One region of the Paenarthrobacter sp. CC6 genome, then DNA from elsewhere that is predicted to be linked to it. Evidence: predicted binding sites of a transcription regulator. Region 1 holds the regulator's gene; each other region holds the start of a gene.
What was found. The regulator Rex, encoded in region 1, represses fermentation and respiration genes when NADH is low (regulators of the CRP and FNR family bind a similar motif). The targets are predictions, from matches to a motif close to CTTGTGAANNNNTTCACAAG.
Positions count from the first base shown of each region.

Region 2: the regulator Rex is predicted to act here: its motif matches at 3,932-3,951, upstream of PV760_RS21335 (ALF repeat-containing protein).
Region 3: the regulator Rex is predicted to act here: its motif matches at 3,714-3,733, upstream of PV760_RS06705 (glyceraldehyde-3-phosphate dehydrogenase).
Region 4: the regulator Rex is predicted to act here: its motif matches at 4,849-4,868, upstream of PV760_RS12285 (queuosine precursor transporter).

Region 1 is NZ_JARDAN010000004.1:130,083-136,005, reverse strand. Features, by position in the region: gene PV760_RS02295 (HAD family hydrolase) at 1-131, opposite strand, end outside; gene PV760_RS02290 (glutaredoxin family protein) at 331-585, shown strand; gene PV760_RS02285 (redox-sensing transcriptional repressor Rex) at 662-1,369, shown strand; gene PV760_RS02280 (hypothetical protein) at 1,418-2,161, opposite strand; gene PV760_RS02275 (hypothetical protein) at 2,390-3,070, opposite strand; gene PV760_RS02270 (YceI family protein) at 3,237-3,788, opposite strand; gene PV760_RS02265 (histidine phosphatase family protein) at 3,997-4,662, shown strand; gene PV760_RS02260 (TlpA family protein disulfide reductase) at 4,669-5,274, shown strand; gene PV760_RS02255 (cytochrome c biogenesis CcdA family protein) at 5,280-5,923, shown strand, end outside.
Region 2 is NZ_JARDAN010000039.1:141-5,224, forward strand. Features, by position in the region: partial or broken gene PV760_RS21320 (urocanate hydratase) at 1-93, opposite strand, end outside; gene PV760_RS21325 (SRPBCC family protein) at 256-699, shown strand; gene PV760_RS21330 (IclR family transcriptional regulator) at 723-1,532, opposite strand; gene PV760_RS21335 (ALF repeat-containing protein) at 1,700-3,748, opposite strand; gene PV760_RS21340 (amino acid permease) at 4,010-5,084, shown strand, end outside.
Region 3 is NZ_JARDAN010000006.1:405,839-411,761, reverse strand. Features, by position in the region: gene cysK (cysteine synthase A) at 1-24, opposite strand, end outside; gene msrA (peptide-methionine (S)-S-oxide reductase MsrA) at 92-616, opposite strand; gene PV760_RS06725 (Nif3-like dinuclear metal center hexameric protein) at 741-1,667, shown strand; gene PV760_RS06720 (zinc ribbon domain-containing protein) at 1,726-2,463, shown strand; gene PV760_RS06715 (YaaA family protein) at 2,482-3,246, opposite strand; RNA gene rnpB (RNase P RNA component class A) at 3,304-3,690, shown strand; gene PV760_RS06705 (glyceraldehyde-3-phosphate dehydrogenase) at 3,955-5,442, shown strand; gene PV760_RS06700 (hypothetical protein) at 5,517-5,726, shown strand; gene PV760_RS06695 (HNH endonuclease family protein) at 5,846-5,923, shown strand, end outside.
Region 4 is NZ_JARDAN010000010.1:90,592-96,514, forward strand. Features, by position in the region: gene PV760_RS12255 (sensor histidine kinase) at 1-116, opposite strand, end outside; gene PV760_RS12260 (response regulator transcription factor) at 113-775, opposite strand; gene PV760_RS12265 (MFS transporter) at 960-2,357, opposite strand; gene PV760_RS12270 (hypothetical protein) at 2,646-3,113, opposite strand; gene PV760_RS12275 (TIGR01777 family oxidoreductase) at 3,254-4,168, opposite strand; gene PV760_RS12280 (TetR/AcrR family transcriptional regulator) at 4,168-4,830, opposite strand; gene PV760_RS12285 (queuosine precursor transporter) at 5,119-5,823, shown strand.

The sequences.
Region 1 (5,923 bases):
ATTTTGCGTGCGACGTGGAAGAGGCTCGCACCCTTCATCAACGTGTTGTCGACGTCGAAGAAAGCAGCTTCGCCGCTGTGCTTCTGCGCTTGGGCAGCAGCGGCAACGGCGACGTTCTTCTCCTCGGGCATGCCTTGAGTCTAGTCAATGGCGGGTACCCCGCGTTGAGGGCGCACTCGAAGGCCCTTACCTGTGGGGTGTGAGGGAGGGTTGGGTTGAAGGGGGTGGGGTGTGATGGAGGGTTGGAATTGAAGGGGGTGGGGTGTGAGGGAGGGTGGGGTTGAAGGGGGTGGGGTGTGAGGGAGGGGTGGGGCGGTTACCGTTAATCACATGGCTACTCCCGACGTCGTCCTCCTCACCAAAGCTGACTGCCACCTCTGCACGGACGCCCGCGCCGCCGTCGAACGCGTTACTGCGGGCCTCGGCTTGAGCTGGTCTGAACAGCGCATCGACGCCGATCCTCAACTTCAGGAGCGCTACGCGGAAGAGATTCCGGTGGTGCTGGTGAACGGTGTCCAGCGCGATTTTTGGAAGATCGACGAGGCCCGGCTGACCCGCACCTTGAAGAAAGCCCTGGAGGGCTGAGGGTGGCCTTGCCCGTATGTAGCGGCTTTTGTTGAGTCCGGCCGGGGGTCATAGAGTGGAACAACAAAGCGACGCAATGGAGAATACCGTGACTGCGCTGGAACCGTCCGCGGAAGCACTATCCGGGGACAACGAACCTGCGGCAAAGCAGATCCCGCCCGCGGCTGTGGCCCGGATGACCCTCTATTTGCGTGCGCTGAACTCGCTCTTGGCCGAAGGAGTTGAGCGCGTCTCCTCCGAAGCGCTGGCCGAGGCGTCAGGCGTCAGTTCCTCCACGCTCCGCAAGGACCTCTCGTACGTAGGCTCGTATGGCACGCGCGGGGTCGGCTATGAAGTCCAGTACTTGAGCCGTCACATCGCCGCGGCGCTGGGTCTGACCCATGACTGGAAAGTCGCCATCGTCGGTGCCGGCAACCTCGGCAAGGCCCTGGCCCGGTATGGCGGCTTCGAGTCCAGGGGATTCGACGTCGTAGCCATCTTCGACGCGGACCCCATGGTGATAGGCAACGAGGTAGGGTGGCTGCGCGTCAGCGACTCAGCCGAGCTTGAGCGGGTCCTGGAGCGAACCCACACGAACATGGTGGTGCTTGCCCTGCCGGCCACGGTGGCGCAGGCAGTGTGTGACCGGGTTATTGCCGCCGGCATCAGGAGCATCCTGAGCTTTGCTCCGGTGCTCCTGCAAGTTCCGCCGCACGTGAATCTGCGGAAAGTGGACATGGCCACGGAGCTGCAGATTCTTGCCTACCACGCACAACGGGCGCAGACCCCGGGCCAGGCTGTTTAGCCTTCGCCGGGTCCGCGCCCGTAGTGGTGTGTTTGGAACCCTGTCGCTTTAGCGTCCGGAGGGAGTCTGGTACGGGTTTCCGAACTGCGGTGTCTTGCGGAAGTACGGAGCCGACGCCGGCAGGTACAGCAGGACGATGGCTACGATTCCGAGCAGTGCTGAAAGCGTCGCCAGGCTGAGCGGCACGAGGGCAAAGATCGAGAGCGCGGCGAGGACCGTGCCGAGGATGCGGGCCCAGTTCTTGCCCTTGCGGACGTTGATGGCAACGAGTGCGTACAGGCCGGCACCAATGACACCGAGTGCAATCATGACGCCGACGATGAAGCCCTGGACGTCTTCAAAGCGGACATCCGCGGCGCCGCCGGCCGACATCTGGTCTTCGAACATGCTCCTGAAGGAGGGGTCGTTCAGTGCCGCCATGGAAATAAGGATGGAGATCAGCCAGATTGCGCCTGCGCCGACAATCAACCAGAAGGCGATGTTGACCATTTGCGGGACTGTGGCAGGACCCGGCTGCTGGCTCGGCCAGTTGGTGTCCTGACCGTACTGGGGCGCCTGGCCATAGGGCGAAGCGCCGGTCTGGCCGTACTGTGGGGCCGCTGGCGGCTGGGACTGCTGGCCGTACTGCGGTGCTGCAGGCTGGCCGTACTGCGGTGCTGCAGGCTGGCCATATTGCGGAGCTGCCGGCGGTGGGGACTGCTGGCCGTACTGTGGTGCAGCGGGCTGCGTGCCCGGCTGCTCAGGCTGGTTGGAGTCGCCCGGGTTCGACGGCGGGTATGGAGGGTTGCTCATGGCATTCCTTTGCTTGTTCGACTGCAGGTACGGCCGCCGGGATCAGCAAAGTGACCCTGCCCCCAGCGTGGTTCTGCTTCCACCGTACCCCCAGGGTCCCGCGCCGCTGCATACCACACGCAGGAATTTCAAGAGGGCAGGGAAAATCATCATGTTGGCGTACGTCTTCATGATGAAGGCCGCGGGAATCCCTGGGGATCCGGCCGCGGCCTTCATGCTCAGCAAGTGCTAAACGAAGTGTTTCTGCGATTCCGGGAGCCACATCATGATTGCTGCGGCAACAGCGGCCGCAGAACTGAGCAGCCCGAGGTTGAAAGTGATCAGGAGGAACAGCAGGGAGAAGACCGCGAAGCCGCCCAAAATGGAGAGGACCAGCCGGGCCCACCGGGCGCCCTCCTTCATGCGGATGGCGATGAAGGCGTAGACGGCGGCCATGATGATGCTGAAGACGAAGTTGAAGATCCCCGTCCCGATGGCCAGGGCTCCGAAGTAGTCGCGGTAGATGAAGATATTGGCGAAGTTGGCGATGACGCCCAGTGCCGCTGCGGCAATCCACAGCCAGTAGGACGTGGTGAGGGTCTTAGGGACGCCCGTGGTGTCACGGAATCTCTGGGCGATGTTGTTGAAGTCGAAACCGAAGACGTTCCGCGGAGGCGCGTTATAGCCGAGTCCGGCGGGCGGTGCGGGGTTCGGGCCGGCCGGTGCTGTGTAGGCGGGTTGTCCCGGCTGCTGGTAGGCAGGGGGAGGTTGGTAACCTTGCTGCCCTTGGTAGCCACCTGGCGGAACAGATCCGCTTTGGGGAGGCTGGTAACCGCCGGGAGGTTGGTAGCCCGCAGGAGGAACATTGCCTGGCTGCGGTGGCTGGGGGCCGGGCTGCTGTGGCTGAGGTGCTTCATCTGGGGTACTCATGGCATCACTGTAGACCGCAGGTTGAAGGTTGCATAGGAAATTCCGAGCCAACTCGCAGCTAAATACAGGGTGTTTGCCGAACAATGGCCGGGTGACTCATGTGTATGCGAAACGGCGCCCCTGCAGCGCGAAGCTGGGCAGGGACGCCGTCCGGGGTGTTCTGGAATCAGGCTGCGGCCGGAGCGATGAACGCGAGTTCGAGGTTGATGACGACCTTGTCGCTGACCAAGACGCCACCGGCTTCAAGGACTGCGTTCCAGGTAAGGCCGAAGTCCTTGCGGCTGATGGTGGTTTCGCCCGAGACGCCTGCGCGGGTGTTGCCGAACGGGTCTACTGCAACGCCGTTGAATTCGGTCTCGATGGAGACCTCCTTGGTGACGCCCTTGATTGTGAGATCGCCCACGAGGTCGAAGCTGTTTCCGTTGGCCTTGACGTGGCGGGACACGAAGGTGATTTCCGGGAACTTCTCGACGTCGAAGAAGTCTTCGCCCTTGACGTGGCCATCGCGGTTGACATCGCCGGAGTCGAAGCTGGCTGTCTGGATGGTTGCGGAGACCTTGGAGTCCGTCAGGGTTTCGCCGACTTCCAAAGTGGCCGAAGCGTCCTTGAACTGGCCGCGGACCTTGCTGATGCCTGCGTGGCGGACGGTGAAGCCGATCTCGCTGTGGGAAGCGTCGAGGGTCCAGGTGCCGGTGGTGACGGAAGCGGGGAGGGTCATCATGGTTGTTGCTCCTATAGGTAGTGGAAGGTACTGCGTGCTTGCCCGGTTGAACCAATTGCTTGAAGCGTCAACCGAGCTTCGTGTCTAGTATAAACATGCATATGCATCTTTTATTCCAACTCCACGGAACATTTACGGAAAACTTTGAGTTCTACTTGCGGTAGAAGATTTCGGATCGCCCCGCTTCTTTGAGAAACTGGTAAACATGCCCCAAGCAACTGTCCATCTGCTTCGCCATGGCGAGGTCCACAATCCCGACGGCGTCCTCTACGGTCGCCTGCCGGAGTTCCACCTCTCCGAGCGTGGCCGGGAGATGGCCCGTATGCTGGCCGACCACTTTGTTGCCCGCGCCGCCGAGGGTGCGAAGATAGTCCATCTGGTGGCCTCTCCGTTGACGCGTGCCCAGGAGACGGCCATGCCGACGGCGGAAGCACTGAACCTCGAAATCACGGTCGAGCCGCGCATCATTGAAGCCGAGAACCACTTCCAGGGACTCCACCCCACCAAGAGCGAGTTCCTGAAGCCCAAGCACTGGTTCTACTTCCGGAATCCAATGCGGCCCTCCTGGGGCGAGCCGTACAAGGAGCAGGCAGCCCGCGTGCTGGCTGCAGTTGAGGATGCCCGCGTCAAGGCAATCGAACTTGGCGGGGACGGCGCCGAGGCCATCCTGGTCAGCCACCAGCTGCCGATCTGGTCAACACGGCTCACGGCTGAGGGCCGTCGCCTGGCGCACGATCCCCGCAAACGTGAATGCACTTTGACGTCGCTTACGTCCCTGACGCTCGACGACGACGGCCGAATTATCCGGGTTGAGTACAGCGAACCTGCCGCCGCGCTGCTTCCCGGTGCGGCCAGCACTCCGGGGGCATAGGAAGACATGGACAACAACCTTTCACGTCGAGGCGTTCTTACCGCCGGCGGTGTCCTGCTGGCGGGACTGACCATGGGACTTTCCGCGTGCGCCCAGAAGGACTCCCTTGCGGAGCAGGCAAAGGCGGGCGACAACAAGAACTATGTGGCCGGCGACGGCTCGGTGACGGAATTCGCCAAAGCCGACCGTGCAGCGCCCGTAGCCCTCAAGGGCACTCTGTTCAACGGAAATGAAGTCAAGCCCGAGGACCTCAAGGGCAAGGTCACGGTCCTGAACTTCTGGTTTGCTGCGTGCGCTCCCTGTCGGATCGAAGCGCCGCAGCTTGAAGCGCTGCACCAGGAATTCAAGGACCAGGGCGTCCAGTTCTTCGGCGTGAACCTCCGCGATGAAAAGGCCACCGCTGAGGCCTTCGACAAGACGTTCAACCTCACCTACCCGAGCTTCAACGACAAGGACGGGTCCGTGCTGCTGTCCGTGTCCGGCATCGTTCCGCCCGGTGCCGTCCCCACAACCCTGGTCCTTGATAAGGAAGGCAAAGTTGCCTCCCGCGTGCTTGGCGAGATTGAAAAGAGCACCTTGAAAGCCCTCATCACCTCAGCCGTGGCCGAGTAGTCGCCGTGAACAGTCCTTTCGCCGAGACCATCCTCAACGGTTCCCTGCTGCTGGCCGTGCCGGTCGCATTGCTGGCCGGGCTGGTTTCGTTCCTCTCGCCGTGCGTGCTGCCGTTGGTACCCGGGTACCTGGGGTACGTCACCGGGCTGACCGGCGTCGACCTGCAAAAGCAGCGGCGTGGCCGGATGCTGGCGGGGATCGGGCTGTTTGTCCTCGGGTTCTCCGTAATTTTCGTGCTCCTGGGCGGCGCCTTCGGCCAGCTCGGGACGCTGCTGACGGGCCCGCAGAACGCCTGGATCACGCAGCTGCTGGGCCTTTTGGTGATCGTCATGGGTGTCGTGTTCATGGGCGGCTTCGGCTGGCTTCAGCGTGATGCCAAGATCCACGCCAAACCGCCGGCCGGACTGTGGGGTGCGCCGCTGCTTGGACTCACGTTCGGTTTGGGCTGGGCACCATGCATTGGCCCGACCTACTCCGCGGTACAGTTACTGAGCTTGTCCGGCGGATCGTCGGCGGCCAAAGGTGCGCTCCTGGCGTTCATCTACAGCCTTGGCCTGGGCATCCCGTTCCTCCTGATCGCCTTGGCCGTCCGCCGGGGCATGGGTGTCATGTCCTTCTTCCGCAAGCACCGTTTGGCCATCCAGCGGAT
Region 2 (5,084 bases), on a different contig from region 1:
CGGCGCCTCGGTCTGCCACGACTTGGCAGTAAGCTCAGTACCCCGCGCGGCCTTGACCGGACGGGCACCAGTAGTGAAATCGGCGGGTGCCATGGTGACTCCTTCGTCTGTGGGAAGTGTGTGGTGGAAAGATCTTCTGCTTCTACTAAAGCCCCTTTACCAAGCGGCCGGAACGGCTTTTCGGGCGGTGCTGTCCGGGATTACAGACATGCGGATGCTCTCGCTTTCGCGCCCGGATGCGCGCATGCTGGACCCATGGCAACGTATCGAGTGTCCACCTTGGTCGCCGCGCCGCCGGAGCGGGTTTTCGACACCTGGACGGATCCTGACAGGTTTACTGAGTGGATCGGCGGCGTCACACGCGTGACCGATCTCGTTGGCTCCACCGACCAGGCCGGCAGCAGCTATACGGTGTGGTTCGGCCGGATGGCGAGTCCCACGGAAGTCATCGCTGCGGAACGGCCGCGGCACATCCGCACCCGCTTCGGCAACGCGATCCTCAAAGGGGAATCGGATGTCACGTTCACCTCGGAAAGTGGTGGCACGCGCATCCAGCAGCTGTTCGAAACACGCGGACTGGTGTCCACGGTGGTGGGACGACTCTTCGCCACGGGATCCTACCGGGGCAGTTTCCGGGGCGAGCTGGAAGCTTTCCGCGCCATGGTTGAACGCGACTCCCCCGGGCCGGGCAGCCGCTAGGGTGCATCGGCGCTTACTAAGCGTCAGCCCGCCGTCGGGCGACCATGGATCCGGACCGACAGTTCGTCGGCGGCTTTCCTGATCCGCGCGGCCAGTACGGGCCATTGCTCAGCCGGCACTTTGTCCTCCAGGAACGTGACGGCGACTGCCGCCGTCGGCCATCCAACGTGGTCAGTCACGGCGACGGCGATGGAGCCGAACCCGGGAGTGATTTCGCCGTTTTCCGTGGCGTAGCCACGCTGGCGCACCTGGTCCAAATGGGACGACAAGGCGGAGTACTTCATGATGGGAAACTCGACATCGTGCCGGGACGTGAAGGCCGCAGCGTTCGGGTAGAGGGCGCGGACCTGCGACTTGGGCAAGGCGGCGAGGATTGCCCGACCGGACGCGGTGAGGTGGCTGGGAAGTCGAACCCCGACGTCGGTCACCAGGCTTGGGCGGTTCTTGGCACGTTCTTCCACGATGTAAAGGACATCGCGGCCATGGAGCACAGCCAGGTGTGCGCTCTCGCCGATGACGTCAACCAGCGACGCCAGCATGGGGCGACCCAGCCGGGACAACGGCTCCTGCCGCGAATAGGCGGAGCTGAGTTCGAAGGCACTGATGCCGAGCCCGTAGCGCTGCTCCTCATGCAGATGGAGGACGAAGCCGTTCGCCTCCATAACGCCCAGAAGGTGGTAGACACTGGACCGCGGCAGGCCCAGTGCCGTGGCGATATTCGACGCCGCCATCGGCCCTCGCCGCGAAGCCAACAGTTTCAGGATGCGCAAGGTGTTTTCGGCAGCCGGGACTTTGGACGTGGCCTTGCCGGGCGCGGTGGGCGTGGTGGTCATGGTTCCTCGCTGCTGGGTGATCTTGAGGGGCGCCGGAGCATACTGTCCGGTATCCCGTACTCAAGCGTGCACCTTTCACAAGGCATTGACCAGCACCGGGCCGCCGGGAGTGTCCGGTATACCGGACACTCCGACGACGTTTTCCGACTGCCCGGAGGCGTTGCCTGCTATCCCTCGTCTGGGGAGGGACCCTTGCGGCGCAACAGGAACGTGATGGCTCCAGCTGCTGCCAGGACCAGTGCCACGATGAGGCCGATGGTCCAGCCACTCATGCCCGCGGAAGAAGCAGCCATCGGAGCAGCCGCCTCCTGTGACTGGGAATCCACCGAGGTGGAGCCCTTTGCTGCCGAGGTCGTCGGCGGCACGGAAATGCTCGGTGTGGCGGACGGTGTTGCTGCGGGCTTTTCTACGGACTCCGTGACAGCTCCGGTCTCAGCAAGTCCGACGGCGGGAGCGTACTCGCGCGGCCACGGAATGACGATCGGGGCTGCACCTGTTCCGGAATGCTGCGATGCATCAACGCTGCCGGCCGCAAGCTGCCCACCAGCGGCTTCGGCCTGGCGTGCGGCTTCAGCTTGACGTGCGGCCTCGGCTTGGCGTGCGGCTTCAGCGGCCTTCGCAGCGTCAGCCGCCCTACCGGCGTCGAGGATTGCCTGGTCAGTGAGCCGCGACAGCTCTGCGAGAGCGGTGTTTACGGCGGCGGTATGCCGGGCATTCGCCGCGTCCTTTTCGGCAGCAGTGAACTGTTCGCTTGATGCAAATGCCTGAAGTTCCGCTCGCCCGCCCGCCATCGCTACGCCAGCAGCAGTCTGGAGCTCCGGAGAATCGAGCCTTATGAGACCGTCGGCCAATTCCGAGTTATCCAAGTACTGCGCGTCGGAGTGTCCGTACTCGAGGAAGTACCGGACATCTGCATGGTTGACGGACTTAACAGCGTCCTTAGCAGCCTGGACCACGTGCACGCCGCCCGCGGCCATGTGCTGGAAAGCACGCTGCCTGTCGTTAACAAAGGCTGCACTGTCCTGTTCGCTCGCGAGACCGTGACCATCGGCAATGAAGTCCTTGACGGCAGAGTTCCCACCCAGCAGAGCAGCCTCAGCTGCCTTCCGCACTTCAGGCGTACCCACCAATGCGAGGTCCAGTGTGGCCTGGCGGGCTTCCATGATCAAAGGATCAAGATCAGCTCCAGGGGCCGTTAGCGTCGACAGCAAAGCCGGAAGCTCGGCGGCGGCCTTTTTGAATGCAGCCTTGGCGGGCTCTTGGGATGCGAGCCGGGCTTTGTCTATGGCCTGCTTGGGCCAAGCCTGCGAGAAGCGATAGTCCCGCTCTTCCAGCAAGCGCCTCAGGTCGGTCTTCTTGGGGCCATCAACGGCGTGTCGCGCGTTCTCCAGAGCAGTCTTCGCGCGATCCGCCACGGCTGCCGAGCCAGCAGGGTTGGCTGCGATATCTGCCCTCACAGCGTCGAGTGATTTGGTGACCGTAGTCAATTTTTGGTCCTGCGCTGCGGCAACGAACTGACCGTAGCGCAGGTATGTAGCAAGGACTTCAGGGTCGTAGGTGTCCAGAGCAGCCTGCGCTCCGCGAGTGACGGCGGCAATGGGCGAATTGGTCAGGTAGGTTACTGCCTCACGATCCTGGCCCTGAGCGGTCTTTTGCCAGCCTTCGAGAACGAACTTCTCGACAGCCTCACTGCCGTTGTCCAGGCTCTTGGAAGCAGCCATCCGGATGGGGCCTTCGTAGTTGAGGAACCGAGTGGCCGTTATCCGCAGGTCGAGATCCCAGGCGCCGGCCCAGCCCTTTGACAGGAAGCTCGTGATCACGCTGGGGTCGTTAGTCGCCAGTACCCTGACGGCGCTCTCCCTGACATGCTCGCTCCCCCGTGTCGTCAGCTCGGTGACCAGCTGCTTCCGGTCAGCTGCCAGCGCGACGTCCTGCCCGCCGTCGAGGAATGCCTGGACCGCGTCCGGCCCACCCACCAAGGCGGCAGCGGCGGCGGTGCGGATTGCGGGACCGCCGGTCTTCCAGAGCTCAACCACGCCAGCGGCGTCACTCACCCGTTCCACGAAAGGCACGGGAGCTTGCGAGGCGTTCGGAACCTCAAAATTCGGCACGTCATAGGCCTGCGCGGGTGCGGCAAAGAGCAAGGATGCCCCGGCCACTACGGCAACAACGGCAGCTGCCCAACGGCGTCGGGTAGCGCGGATTACGGAAATCATGAGTCCCCCAAGTAACAGATGCAAGAGTCAGCACAGAGTTCAAAGGGGGCGACGCGAAATGCGAGGGATGCCTGACCGTGTTGAAGAGCTGTCCGCGGTCATCATATCCGACCGGGAACTATGACTTTTACCACCCTCTGATGAGACCCACAGCATGGTGTCTGCGATCAAAGACACCAATCACCCGTGAGTCCGATCACAAGGCCGTCAAAAGTGATCTGCTGGATAGCGATCCCCTCCCAAAGACGAGAAGGTTTTACTATGCAACAAACCAAGCTGGCTGTGGAGAGCTCTGTCCTCCAAGCCGCAGGTACGGCGCTCAGCCGAGGCCTCAACGTCCGTCACATCCGCTTCATGGCACTCGGATCCGCGATCGGCACCGGCCTGTTCTACGGCTCGGCATCCGCCATCCAAAAGGCCGGACCGGCCGTCCTGCTCGCCTACATCATCGGCGGCGCGGCCGTGTTCATGGTGATGCGGGCGCTTGGCGAAATGGCCGTCCGACACCCCGTGTCCGGCTCGTTCGGCCAATACGCGAGCCGCTACCTGGGGCCTTTCGCCGGTTTCGTAACCGGGTGGACCTATGTGTTCGAAATGGCGATCGTGGCAATCGCCGACGTCACGGCCTTCAGTATCTACATGGGCTTCTGGTTCCCACAGGTGGACAGATGGATCTGGGTGCTGGCGATCATCCTGTTCCTGGGCGCCATGAACCTGCTCAGCGTGAAGGTGTTTGGTGAGCTTGAGTTCTGGTTCTCGCTGATCAAGGTGGTGGCGATTATCGCCATGATCGTGGGCGGTGCGGCGATCATCGTGTTCGGTTTCCAAACGGGCGACGGCGGTGGCGTGGCACCGGGGCTGGGGAACCTCGTGAACCACGGCGGTTTGTTCCCCAACGGATTCGAAGGGCTCCTGGCAGCGTTCGCCGTCGTGATGTTTGCCTTTGGCGGGATCGAAACGATTGGCATCACCGCGGGCGAAGCCGCCGACCCCAAAAAGGTCATCCCGCAGGCCGTCAACACCGTGCCCGTGCGCGTGCTCCTGTTCTATGTGCTGACTTTGGGCGTGCTGATGAGCATCTTCCCGTGGAACGAGATCGGCAGCAGCGGCAGCCCGTTCGTGCAGATCTTTGACGGACTGGGCATCCCGGCCGCTCCGCACATCCTCAACGCCGTGGTCATCACCGCCGCGCTGTCGGCGATCAACAGCGACATTTTCGGGGCCGGGCGCATCCTGTTTGGTCTGGCGCAGCAGGGCCACGCGCCCAAGAGCTTCAGCAAGATTTCCCGCCACGGCGTTCCGTGGATGACCGTGGTGATGATGGGTTGCATCCTGC
Region 3 (5,923 bases), on a different contig from region 1:
AACGTCGTCGTAGATCCTTGCCATGAAAATTTACGCCTATCTCTGAAGAGGGATTGCTGAGGTCAGCCTAACCAGCCGGATCGAAACCCTGCTAAGCAGTAAGCCATGCAGAGTAATATTTCCTGGCCTTTGCCAGCTTGGGGTTAATGATCACCTGGCAGTATCCCTGGTACGGAAACTTTGCATAGTAATTCTGGTGGACTTCCTCGGCCTCGTAGAAGTCCGGGAGCGGCACCACTTCAGTCACAATCGGGTCGGACCACAAGGCCTGGGCGCGTTCGATGGCTTCCTCGAACAAGACCTTCTCCTCGGTGGTGGTGTAGAACATCGAGGACCGGTACTGGGTCCCGACGTCGTAGCCCTGCCGGTTCAGGGTGGTGGGGTCGTGCAGGGCGAAGAACATGTCCAGGATGACTTCTTCCGGAACAACAGTTTCATCGAATGTCACCGCAACCACCTCCGCGTGACCAGTGGTCCCGGAGCACACTTCGTAGTAATCGGGATTGCGGACGTGGCCGCCGGTGTAGCCGGAGACAACCGAGCTGACCCCGCGGGTTTTCTGGTAAACGGCATCCAGGCACCAGAAGCAGCCGCCGCCAAGTACGAAAGTTTTCATGTTCTCTTCAATGGTTGGGATGGCCTGATGATTCCCGCTTCACCTTACGGGAGAATTACGGCACCGGGCAGCTGCACAAGTGACCGGGACTGCCTGAACCGGCCCGGTAGTGAAGAATAGGGATATGGAAGCAGTGAACACTGGCATTTCTGATGCGGATTCCGTCGAAGATGACGAAACAGAACACGAAGAAACAGTTGGGGCCAGCGGCGAACCTACCCTCGGCCAGGTGTTGTTGGCTGTTGAAGAACTCTGGCCCGAGTCCCTCGCCGAGGATTGGGACGAAGTCGGCCTGGTTGTCGGGCGCCCCACGGTCCCGGTGACGAAAGTCCTCTTTGCCGTGGATCCCACCCTGGCCGTTATCGATGAAGCCATCGAATGGGGTGCCGGGCTCCTTATTACCCATCACCCCCTGTTGCTCAAAGGGGTGAACTCCGTTGCCGCAACGTCGGCCAAGGGCCTCGCTGTCCACCGATTGATCGAAGCGGGCACTGGCCTGCTTACCGTGCACACGAATGGTGACTCAGCCGTTGGCGGGGTGTCGGACGTCCTGGCAGATGCCTTCGGTCTGGAGAACGTGGCGCCCCTGACCCAGGCATCCAACGGATTGCCGGAAGAAGGAATCGGCAGGGTGGGCGATCTTCCGGAGCTTGAAACCCTGGGCGACTTTGCGGCCCGTGTCTTTGAAATGCTGCCCGCCGTGGCGGGCGGGGTCCGCGTTGCCGGCGACAAAGACGGCCTGGTGCGGCGTGTTGCCGTCTGCGGCGGCGCCGGGGACAGTTTGTTCGACGCCGTCCGGGCCAACCATGCCGATGTGTACGTCACAGCGGACATGCGGCATCATCCGGCCTCCGAAGCGCGTGAGGGGGCCACCAACGGGCGGCCGTACCTGATTGACGTATCGCACTTTGCGAGTGAATGGCTGTGGCTTCCAGCCGCCGCAGAAGCGTTGGGCAACGTGCTCGCTGACCAGGGCTACGACGTCGATATCCGCGTCAGCAGTACCAACAGTGACCCTTGGGACTTCATACTGACTCCCGGCGGCGACTAGAGTCTAGGAAAGGGCCGGACCTGATCTCCAGGACCGGCGGCGACAAGCGGAGGTAAGCGTGGCGAAAGCAGCACCGGCAGAACAATTGAAATTGCTTGAACTGCAGGGGCTGGATGCCAAGCTCAAGTCGTTGGCGGGCCGCCGGAAGGTGCTGGAAAACGATCCCCGCATTACTGACCTGACGGACGCCCTCAGTGTGGCCAACGGTGAACTCGGGGCGGCCAAAATCGCTGTCCATGACGCCGAAGCCGAACTGCGCCGCGCGGAAGCCGACGTCGAACAGGTTGCGTCCCGCATCGAGCGCGATGAAACCCGGCTGAACAGCGGAACCGGGTTGTCCAAGGACCTGGTGGCGCTGCAGAACGACATCGCCTCGCTGAACAAGCGCCGTTCGGACCTTGAAGACGTTGAGCTTGAGATCCTGGAGCGCCTGGACACCCTGCGTGAACGCCAGGCTGCCCAGCAAGCCATTGTTGACGACATCCAGGGTTCGTTCGGCAGCATCCGCTCTGAACTGGACGAAGCGATCGCGGAGATCGCGGCCGAGGAGACAGTGGTTCGCGGGCAACGGGCTGTATTCGCCGAGGCGCTGGACCCGGGGATGCTCGCGGTGTACGAAAAGACCATCGCCAAGCGTGGAGTCGGTGCTGCCCGGCTGTTCCACGGAAAGTCCGAAGGCTCGGGGATGATGCTCAGCCCAGGTGACCTTGCCGAGGTCAAAGCCGCAGCGGAGGACGACATCGTTTTCTGCCCGGACTCCGGCGTCATCCTGGTCCGTTCAGCGGAGTGGAACTGACCTGACCCGGGCACGGCCTTAGTTGGACAGAATGATGTTCAGGGCGTGTGGCTTCCGGGCGGTGCCCTCAACCAGTTCGGCGGTCCGGATTTCGCTGGCGGCCTTCAGGAGCTGATCCGGAGTTTCCGGAGCCTTGCCGCGCCTGGTCAGCAGATGCCGTGCCAACTCACCCCTGGTGTGCTTGGCGAAGTGGCTCACCACGGTGCGCTTGCCGTTCGCCTCGTTGAACACATTGACGTTCACCGTCTGTGCGGCCGGGGGAGCCCACGCTGCGGCGTAGGTGCTGGAGCGGCAGTCCACCAGCAGTTCGCCGTCGACCCGCTGGGCGAGGGCGGCGTTCAGCTGCGGCTTCCAATAGGAGGCGAGGCGTCCGACGTCGGGCAGTGCGGTTCCCATCGACAGACGGTAGGCGGGCACGTGGTCACCAAAGCCAATGGCTCCCCACAAAGCGGAAACAACCAGGATGGACTCCGTCGCCTTGCGGCGCTGGGCCGGCGTCATGGTCTTGAAGCCGAGGGCGTCGTACAGGACTCCCGAATAGACCTGGTGCGCGGGAGCCGCGGGTTCGGCGTGCAGCCGGGTATTACGTTCGACGTCGTCCCGCAGCGAGGCGCCGACGCCCAGTAACGCCAGGGCGTCCTCGTGCGCGCTCACTGTCCCCAGAGCTTCAAGGACCTTGGCCCGGTACGGGTTCAGTTCCGGGAAGCTCAGCGACTCCCATTCGATGGCAGGTCCTTTGAGGGCGGGGGTTTTGCCTTCTGAGGGCGGCAGGAGAATCAGCACCAGTCGATATTACCGGTGACTTGGGCCGTCCTGGACGCCGGTAGACTGTACGGCGGATGGGTTGACCAGGCGGCCGCGCGTCACGAAAGTGGCTCGAGGAACGTCCGGGCTCCACAGAGCAGGGTGGTGGGTAACGCCCACTCGGGGTAACCCGCAGGCCAGTGCCACAGAGAACAGACCGCCTGCGTCCCGGTATTGCACCGGGGCAGCAGGTAAGGGTGAAACGGTGGTGTAAGAGACCACCAGCTCCCTGGGTGACCGGGGAGGCTAGGTAAACCCCACCCGGAGCAAGGCCAGACAGGACACGTTCGAGGGCTGCTCGCCCGAGTGTCCGGGTAGGCTGCTGGAGGGCGTCGGCAACGGCGTTCGTAGATGGATGGCCGCCTCTCCCTTTCCGGTAACGGAAGGGGATGACAGAACCCGGCGTATCGGTCAACCCATCCATTTATGACTCCCTGAATGACGGGCGTGTGAGTGATTTCACGCCTCCGGGACGACCATGCCCCGGCCTTCCCGCCTAGAATGGTTACTGAACGTAGATGTTCTGCCGCCGGGACTGCGTTCGCAGCCGGCGGATTTTCTTTGCTCTCGTTCAAGGCGCTGTGGGTGGACCGAAGCCCGCCGGCGCATGTGCCGCAGGACTACTCCGGGCGGCCGCCGCCATCCGCATACGAGGACGTATGTGGTTGACCCAAGGAAGGTAGTTCTGTGAGCCAGACGTCAGATTCTTGTCTTGATAAGTGGATGGGCCGGGAGGCTCTCGCCGAGGCCATGATTCCGGTGATCGGCCGGTTGTACCGGGAAAACAACGTGGTCACCAGCATCCACGGCCGGAGCTTGATCAACAAGTCCACCATGAACATCCTCAAGGCCCACCGCTTTGCACGCCGGATGAGCAACCACGAGCTCCTGCTCGAGGAGACGGCACCCCTGCTGAACGCCCTTTCCGAGCTGGAGCTCGGCGCAGCAGCCATTGATATTGCACGTTTGACGGAAAAGTACCGGGCAGAAGGCAATGGCGCCTCCCTGGACGAGTACTTGCGCTCCGAGCTCGCCGAGATCGTTGGCAAGCGCGGCGCTGACGACCGCACCAGCACCGACGTCGTTCTTTACGGTTTCGGGCGTATCGGCCGTCTGCTGGCCCGCATCCTGATCGAAAAGGCCGGTGGCGGCCACGGCCTGCGCTTGCGCGCCATCGTGGTCCGCAAGGGCGCCGACAACGACCTCGTGAAGCGCGCGAGCCTGCTGCGTCGCGACTCCGTTCACGGTTCCTTCGAAGGCACCATCCGCGTGGATGAGGAAGCCAACACCATCACCGCCAACGGCGTCCAGGTACAGGTCATCTACTCGGACAACCCCGCAACTGTTGATTACACCGAGTACGGAATCAAGGACGCCCTGGTGGTCGACAACACCGGACGCTGGCGCGACGCCGATGGCCTCTCCCAGCACCTGCAGAGCAAGGGCGTTGCCCGCGTCCTGCTGACGGCGCCGGGCAAGGGTGACCTCAAGAATATTGTTCACGGCATCAACCACCGCGACATCAGTGACGACGACAAGATCGTCACCGCCGCATCCTGCACCACGAACGCCATCACTCCCGTGCTGAAGGCCATCAACGACAAGTTCGGCATCATTCACGGCCACGTCGAGACGGTTCACTCGTTCACCAACGACCAGAACCTGATCGACAACTTCCACAAGGGTGACCGCCGCGGACGCTCCGCTGCGCTGAACATGGTGATCACGGAGACCGGTGCCGCCAAGGCAGTGGCCAAGGCCCTTCCCGAACTGCAGGGAAAGCTGACAGGCAACGCCATCCGTGTACCCACCCCGGACGTCTCCATGGCCATCCTGAACCTCAACCTGGAGAAGGGCACCACGCGCGACGAGGTCAACGACTTCTTGCGTGAAATGTCTCTGCATTCCGATCTCCGCAAGCAGATCGATTACATCGATTCTCCCGATGTAGTCTCGACGGACTTCGTCGGCTCCCGTCGGGCCGGCATCGTCGATGGCCTCGCCACGATCTCCAACGACAAGAACCTCGTGCTGTACGTCTGGTACGACAACGAGTTCGGCTACTCCTGCCAGGTTGTCCGTGTGATGGAAGAAATGGCCGGCGTGAACCCGCCGTCGTTCCCGGCCCGGGATGTCATCGCTCCCATTGCCGTACTCGAAACGGCCGGCGCCTAGGTCGACAGCAGTTAACACGGGTTTCCCGGCCGGGTCACTGGAAACGGCCGGGAAACCTGACCAGAATGGGTCTCATGGAAAACGAATCAACGATGGAACATGAGACCACGCTGGAGCACGCCCTGGACGTCGCCAAGGCCAACCATAAGCAAGCCCAGAAGCTTCTGGACCAAGCTGTTGCGGCCAATGCTGCCGGGGACGTCACCGACGAGCGCGTGGAACAACTGCGGGGCCTGCTGGCTCTTGCCGCCGAGGACCTCCAACGCGTGGCGCGCGAGCAATAACCTGCTCTTTCACCCTCTGTGTAGTGTGACTTCTCCTACACATTGTGGATACCGACTCTGACTGTCGGGGCCGTGTCCTACGCTCGTAAGACACTGCCTGCCCCGTTGGATGGAGTCCCTTGAGCATCACCTGGTCCGCCTATAAACGCGCCCGCCGCCGTTCCCGTCAAGCGTGGGCGGTTCTGGCACTGGCTGCC
Region 4 (5,923 bases), on a different contig from region 1:
TTGATCTGCAGCTCCTGCGTGAGCTCCCGGCTGGCCGACGTCAGGATCACGCTGGACACCGTCACCACAATCACCACCACCAGCAGGCTGAGGATGCCCAGGACCCGGAGTTTCACGGCTGCTCGACGCGGTAGCCGACGCCCCGGACATTGATGATGAAGCCGGGCAGCTGGAGCTTGGACCTGAGACCGGTCAGGTGCACATCCAACGACCGGGAGTGCGCAAGAAACGCGTCGCCCCAGAGCGCGTCCAGGATTTGTTCCCGGGTGACCACCGAGCCCGCATGCCTGACCAGCAGGCCCAGGAGGTCGAACTCCGTGGCGGTGAGGGCCAGTTGCTTGCCGCCGACCGATGCCACACGGCGGTCGAGGTCCACCTCCAGCTCACCGAGGGCGATAGTGTGTGGTGCTGCCTGGCCGCCGCGGTTGGTCCGGCGCGTCACCGCCTCGATCCTGGCCAGCAATTCCACGAGTTTCACGGGCTTCACCAGATAATCGTCGGCGCCCGAGCGAAGGCCAAGGACCACGCTCCGCTCGTCATCGCGGGCCGTCAGGATCAGGATGGGGATCTGCGTGACCTGGCGGAGTTTCCTGAGGACGTCCAGGCCATCAAGGTCCGGCAAGCCCAGATCGAGCAGGATGACCTCGTGCTGACGGTGGGCCAGGAGCGCGTCCTCGCCGCGGGAAACCCGGGTGTGCTTGTGCCCGGCAGAGGCGACGGCGGCGCTCAAGGCTGAGGCCATGGCGTCGTCATCCTCGACGATGAGCACATGCACGGTGTAGTCCTTCGGGGTTCGCTGAGCGGGGATCGCTGGTGGGTTCGTTGGTCGGGTTCGTTGGTTGGGTTCGCTGGTTGGGTTCGCTGGTTGGGTTCGCTACTAGAGCTTAACGTTGTGAGGCCCGCTCTGCGCCCTTCGGAGTATCCAAAGAGTGCAGAGCGGGCCCCAAGAGGCAGCCAAGTCAGGCGTTGACGCGATCCTTCTTGTCGCCGTCGTCGTCTGCAGCGGCCCGGGCCTTGAACGCGTGGCCCTGCTCCGCATCCAAGTGCGTCGGCTTCTTGTTCTTCAGCGCGAAGATGTACACCAGCAGCGAGATGAAGATGGCCGCCGTGACGTAGGTGAAGAACAGGTCCACCTGGTCCGACTTCTGCAAAGCTGCACCAATCAGCGGAACCGTACCGCCGAACAGCGAGTTGGCGATCGCGTAGCCGAGGCCCACACCGAGCGCACGGATGGATGCCGGGAAGAGTTCGGCCTTCACCAAGGCATTGATGGACGTGTAGCCACCCACCATCAACAGGCCGCCGAACATCAGCAGGAATGCCACGAACGGATCCTTGGTCCCGGCCAGCGCCGAGAGCAAAGGCCACGTGAACAGAACGCCCGTCACACCGAACCAGATCAGCAGCGGCTTCCGGCCGATCTTGTCCGAAAGCATGCCGTAGACGGGCTGGAGCAGCATGAAGATGAACAGCGCCCAGAAGTTGATCACGGAGGTGTCCGTCTTGGCTATACCGGACGTATCGTTCATGAACTTCAGGATGAAGTTGGTGTAGGTGTAGAAGGCAACCGTGCCGCCGAGCGTGATGCCGATGCAGATCAGCAGCGGCTTCCAATGCTTGGTGAACAGGAGCTTCATGGTGCCCGGCTGGGCTTCGCCTTCAACCTTGATGTGCGCAGCGCGCAGCTGATCGGCAGAGAGGGTCTCTTCCATGGAGCGTCGCAGCCAGAGCACTACCAGGGCAGCGACGCCACCAATCGCGAACGGAATCCTCCAACCCCACGCGGTCAGGTCTTCCTTGCTCATGGTGTTCTGCAGGATCACGAGCACCAGGAGTGCCAGCATCTGGCCGCCAATCAGCGTCACGTACTGGAAGCTGGAGAAGAAGCCGCGGCGTTTGGCCGTAGCAGCCTCGGACATGTAGGTGGCGCTGGTTCCGTACTCGCCGCCCACCGAGAAGCCTTGGACCATGCGGATGAAGACCAGGAGGATCATGGCCCATAGACCGATGACGTCCTGGGTCGGCATGATCGCAATGGCGAACGAGCCGGCGGACATCATGGTCACACTGAGAGTAAGCGCGGCTTTACGGCCCTTGCGGTCGGCGTAGCGACCAAAGAACCAGCTACCGATCGGGCGCATGAGGAACGACGTCGAGAACACGGCCATCGCTTCAAGGCCGGCTTGGAGATCGTCCGAGGAGTTGAAGAAGTGCGACTGGAAATACGCCGCAAAAGCGGTGTAGACGTATACGTCGAACCACTCCACGAGGTTGCCCGCGGAGCCTTTGAGGATGTTGCTCACTGCCTTGCGTGTCTGGGCGGCTTCGCTCAGAGGTGCAGCTTGTTGGGTGCTCATCAATGAACCTTCCTGGCGGCTGCGCATGCGGCAGCCGTGTCTTGCATGAGTTCGTTCTGTCCATGAAGCTCGTGCTCATGGCGTCCTTGCGCATGGCTCTTCGTCGACTAAGAAAGGCCCTCTTGGGGTGAAGAGGACGTATTCCAAACTATGGGTGATGCACGGCACAACCAACGTGGGAGGGGATTTCCTAACACTTCCTTAGGTTTCGGGGTGAGGTGGAGGGGGTCCCGTTCCGGGTACAACCGGCGCTTGCTCACATCCCTAGGGTTTGGTGGGGACGCTTGCTCACATCCATCCGTCCATGATCGGGAGGGGCCTATTGATGCGAACGAGCTTCCAGACTGCGAGCCGTCCGAAGCCAGCTGCAATGGCTATGGACATTGAAAAGAAGATCGCGCCGTTCGGGGAGAGCCCGCCGAATGGCGCGCAGACGAGCAACGGGGCGAGGAAAAAGACCGCCACGTGGATCCATTGGTTGGTGATGCGTCGCAGGACGAGGCCGAGCAGAGATCCGGCCGTAACACCGATAGCCCACACTGGAATCAGGCTGTATATGAAGAAGACGAGGGCCCAGCCCCCCGGTGACTGGACTGCAAGCAACAGGCAGAAAGTCAGATGCGCCACCGCGACGCCGACAGCGAGGCCTCCGCCTCCGATCACTACCGGGTCTTTCGATCCGTATCGCCGGCTATTCCGCGACCCAAGCGCCACCAGTCCGTACTCGGACTCGTCCGCCCAACTGTCATCGTTCATAGTTGCTCCCGGTTTGGTGAGTGAGGGTTGGGCGGATGGGGCGGTTTGGTGAGTGAGGGTTGGGCGGATGGGGCGGTTTGGTGAGTGAGGGTTGGGCGGATGGGATAGTTACGTGAGTGAGGGTTGGGCGGATGGGGTGGTTACGTGAGTGAGGGTTTGGGGCGCCCCGTGGCGATCTCGTTAAGCGCACCGGCCAACGATGGGTATTCAAATGCGAACCCCGCGTCGAGCAGTTTCCGGGGCTCCACCCACCGGCTCTTCAGCACCAGCTCGGTCTGGGTCCGAATGAGAACAGAGCCAGCCTCGAGCAGCCACGACGGCGTCGGGATGCCAAACGCAATACCAAGGCTCCGCCGAACCAGTGCCATCAGCTCCCGATTGTCCACCGGGTAGGGTGACGCTGCGTTGACCGGACCGGTCAGCTCAGGCCGCTCGTGGAGAAACAACACTGTCCGGAACAGGTCCTCCACATGGATCCAGCTGAACTTCTGCCTTCCGGGCCCCATGTGCCCACCCAAACCCAGCCGCGCAAGGTTCCGGAAAGGAGTCATGACCCCGCCGCCGGGACCCAGCACGATCGCAATCCTGAGCGGAATCTTCCGGGTCTCCGGCACAACAGCCGACGCCAACTCGTCTTCCCATGCCCGGGCAACGTCGACGGAAAACCCGCTGCCCAGTTCGCCTGAGATCTCTGACTGCGGACGGTCCTCGGCATGCCGATAAATGGTGCCGGTACTTGAGTTGATCCAGGTCCTGGGCGGCTCGTCACATGCAGCAACGGCCCGGCCCAATGCCCGTGTGGTCAAAACCCTGGAGTCCAGGATTTCCTGACGGTGGCGCTCGTCATAGCGGCAGTTCACGGATCGTCCGGCGAGGTTCACCAGCAGTTCCGTGCCGTCCAGCGCCTTGGTGATGGCGCCGTCGTCGTTCCATTGCGCGTCAGACGAAGGGCCGCGTCCAACCGTCCGCACCTGCCATCCGTCATCAGCAAACCGCCGTCGGAAGTAGCTGCCGATGAAGCCGCTCGCGCCCGCGATCACCACGGTCCGGGTCATCACGAGTCCTCCTTCACGCTGCGGACGAGTCCCAGGACGTCGTCAAACACCTTGCTCACTCCGGGAATTTTCGCGAGCGACAATCCACGAGCCACCAGCGGTGCCGCACCGTCGATCAGTTTTCGCGTGCGGCGTTGGCCCGCGGATTTGTCGTAAACCCAGAACAACGCGACGCCCATGTATGCCAGCCACAGCAATTCGGGCAGATCGGCGCGCAGTTTCTTAGCGACCGCGGGGGAGGAACCCTCGACGGCGGAACGGAAGATCGCGAGCGAAGCGTCGCGGGCGGCGGTGGACGCCTCGCCGAACGGGTTGACAGGGGACGTCGGCCGGATGGCCGTTGAGATGAAGTCGGAACCGAATTGGTGATACGGCGCCATGACATCAATTCCGGTGTGGAGGACCGCCTTGAGCCGGCCCGCGAGGTCTTGGACATTTTCGAGTGCCTGCGCTGCGGCAACTGCATGCTCATCCTGTACCTGGATGTATAGCTCTTGGACCAGTTCATCCTTTGACGCGAAGTAGTAGTACGCATTGCCGACCGACACCCCGGCTTCCTGGGCGATGGCGCGCATGGTGGTTTTTTCAAAGCCGACCTCGCGGAACATCTTCAGCGCGACGTCGGCCACCAGTTGGCGGGTCTGCTCACTTTTCGCGGCCATGCAGTGCTCCTGACGGAAATTTTGAACGTGTTCAGAAATGAGTATGGCACATTCTTGAACGTGTTCAAAAGAGGAGGGGGTGTGGGGTGTGAGGGAGGGGGTTGGTTGAAGGGGGTGGGGGGTGTGGGAGGGGGTTGGTTGAAGGGGGTGGGGTGTGAGGGAGGGTTTGGTTGAAGGGGGTGGGAGAATGGTGGAGGTGCCGGCTGCATGCCCCACCACCCCAGTGCTAATACAGCGGGGCTCCTCGGAACAGGATGCCTGCGCGAACCACTACGAAATGGATGACCCATGCCCTCGCCCTCCGGCTCCAGCACGCTGAGCAAGCCTGCACCCCGCTTCGCCTCGATCGGATCACCGTACTTCGGCATCATGCTTGCCGTCATGGCCGTGGTGCTGATCCTGTCCAATATCGGCGCCTCGAAGGGTGTGGTGCTCGGGCCGATCATCACCGATGGCGGGTTCTTCCTGTTCCCGCTGGCCTACATCCTGGGCGATGTCGTGAGCGAGGTCTACGGCTTCAAAGTGGCACGCAAGGCCATCATCACTTCCTTTGCCCTCTCGGTGTTCGCATCCCTCTGCTACTGGGTAATCATCATCCTTCCCGGCTTCAACGACGACTACGGAACCGCCAAGCAGGCCGCCATCGAGGGCGCCCTCGGTCCCGTGCCGCAGATCGTGCTCGCGTCGCTGCTTGCGTTCCTGGCCGGCCAGACCATCAACTCGTGGATCCTTGTGAAGATGAAGGCACGCACGGGTGAGAAGAGCCTGTGGGCCCGCCTCATGGGCTCCTCGGTGGTGGGCGAGTTCGTGGACACCCTGATTTTCTGCAGCATCGCGGCGTCGGTCATCGGCATCACCGACGCCGGCTCGTTCGTCAACTACGTCCTGGTGGGCTTCGTCTACAAGACCGCCGTGGAGTTCCTGTTCGTGCCGGTCACCGTGCTGGTTGTCGGCTGGATCAAGAAGCGCGAGCCGAGCTACGGAGTTAGCTGACTTCGCCGGAACAGCGCTGCGGACGCTGGGGCTGCGCGAGATCGCCGGACACGAGCGGCGACCTCGCACAGATCCCGCTTCCCGCACAGTCCAAACGATC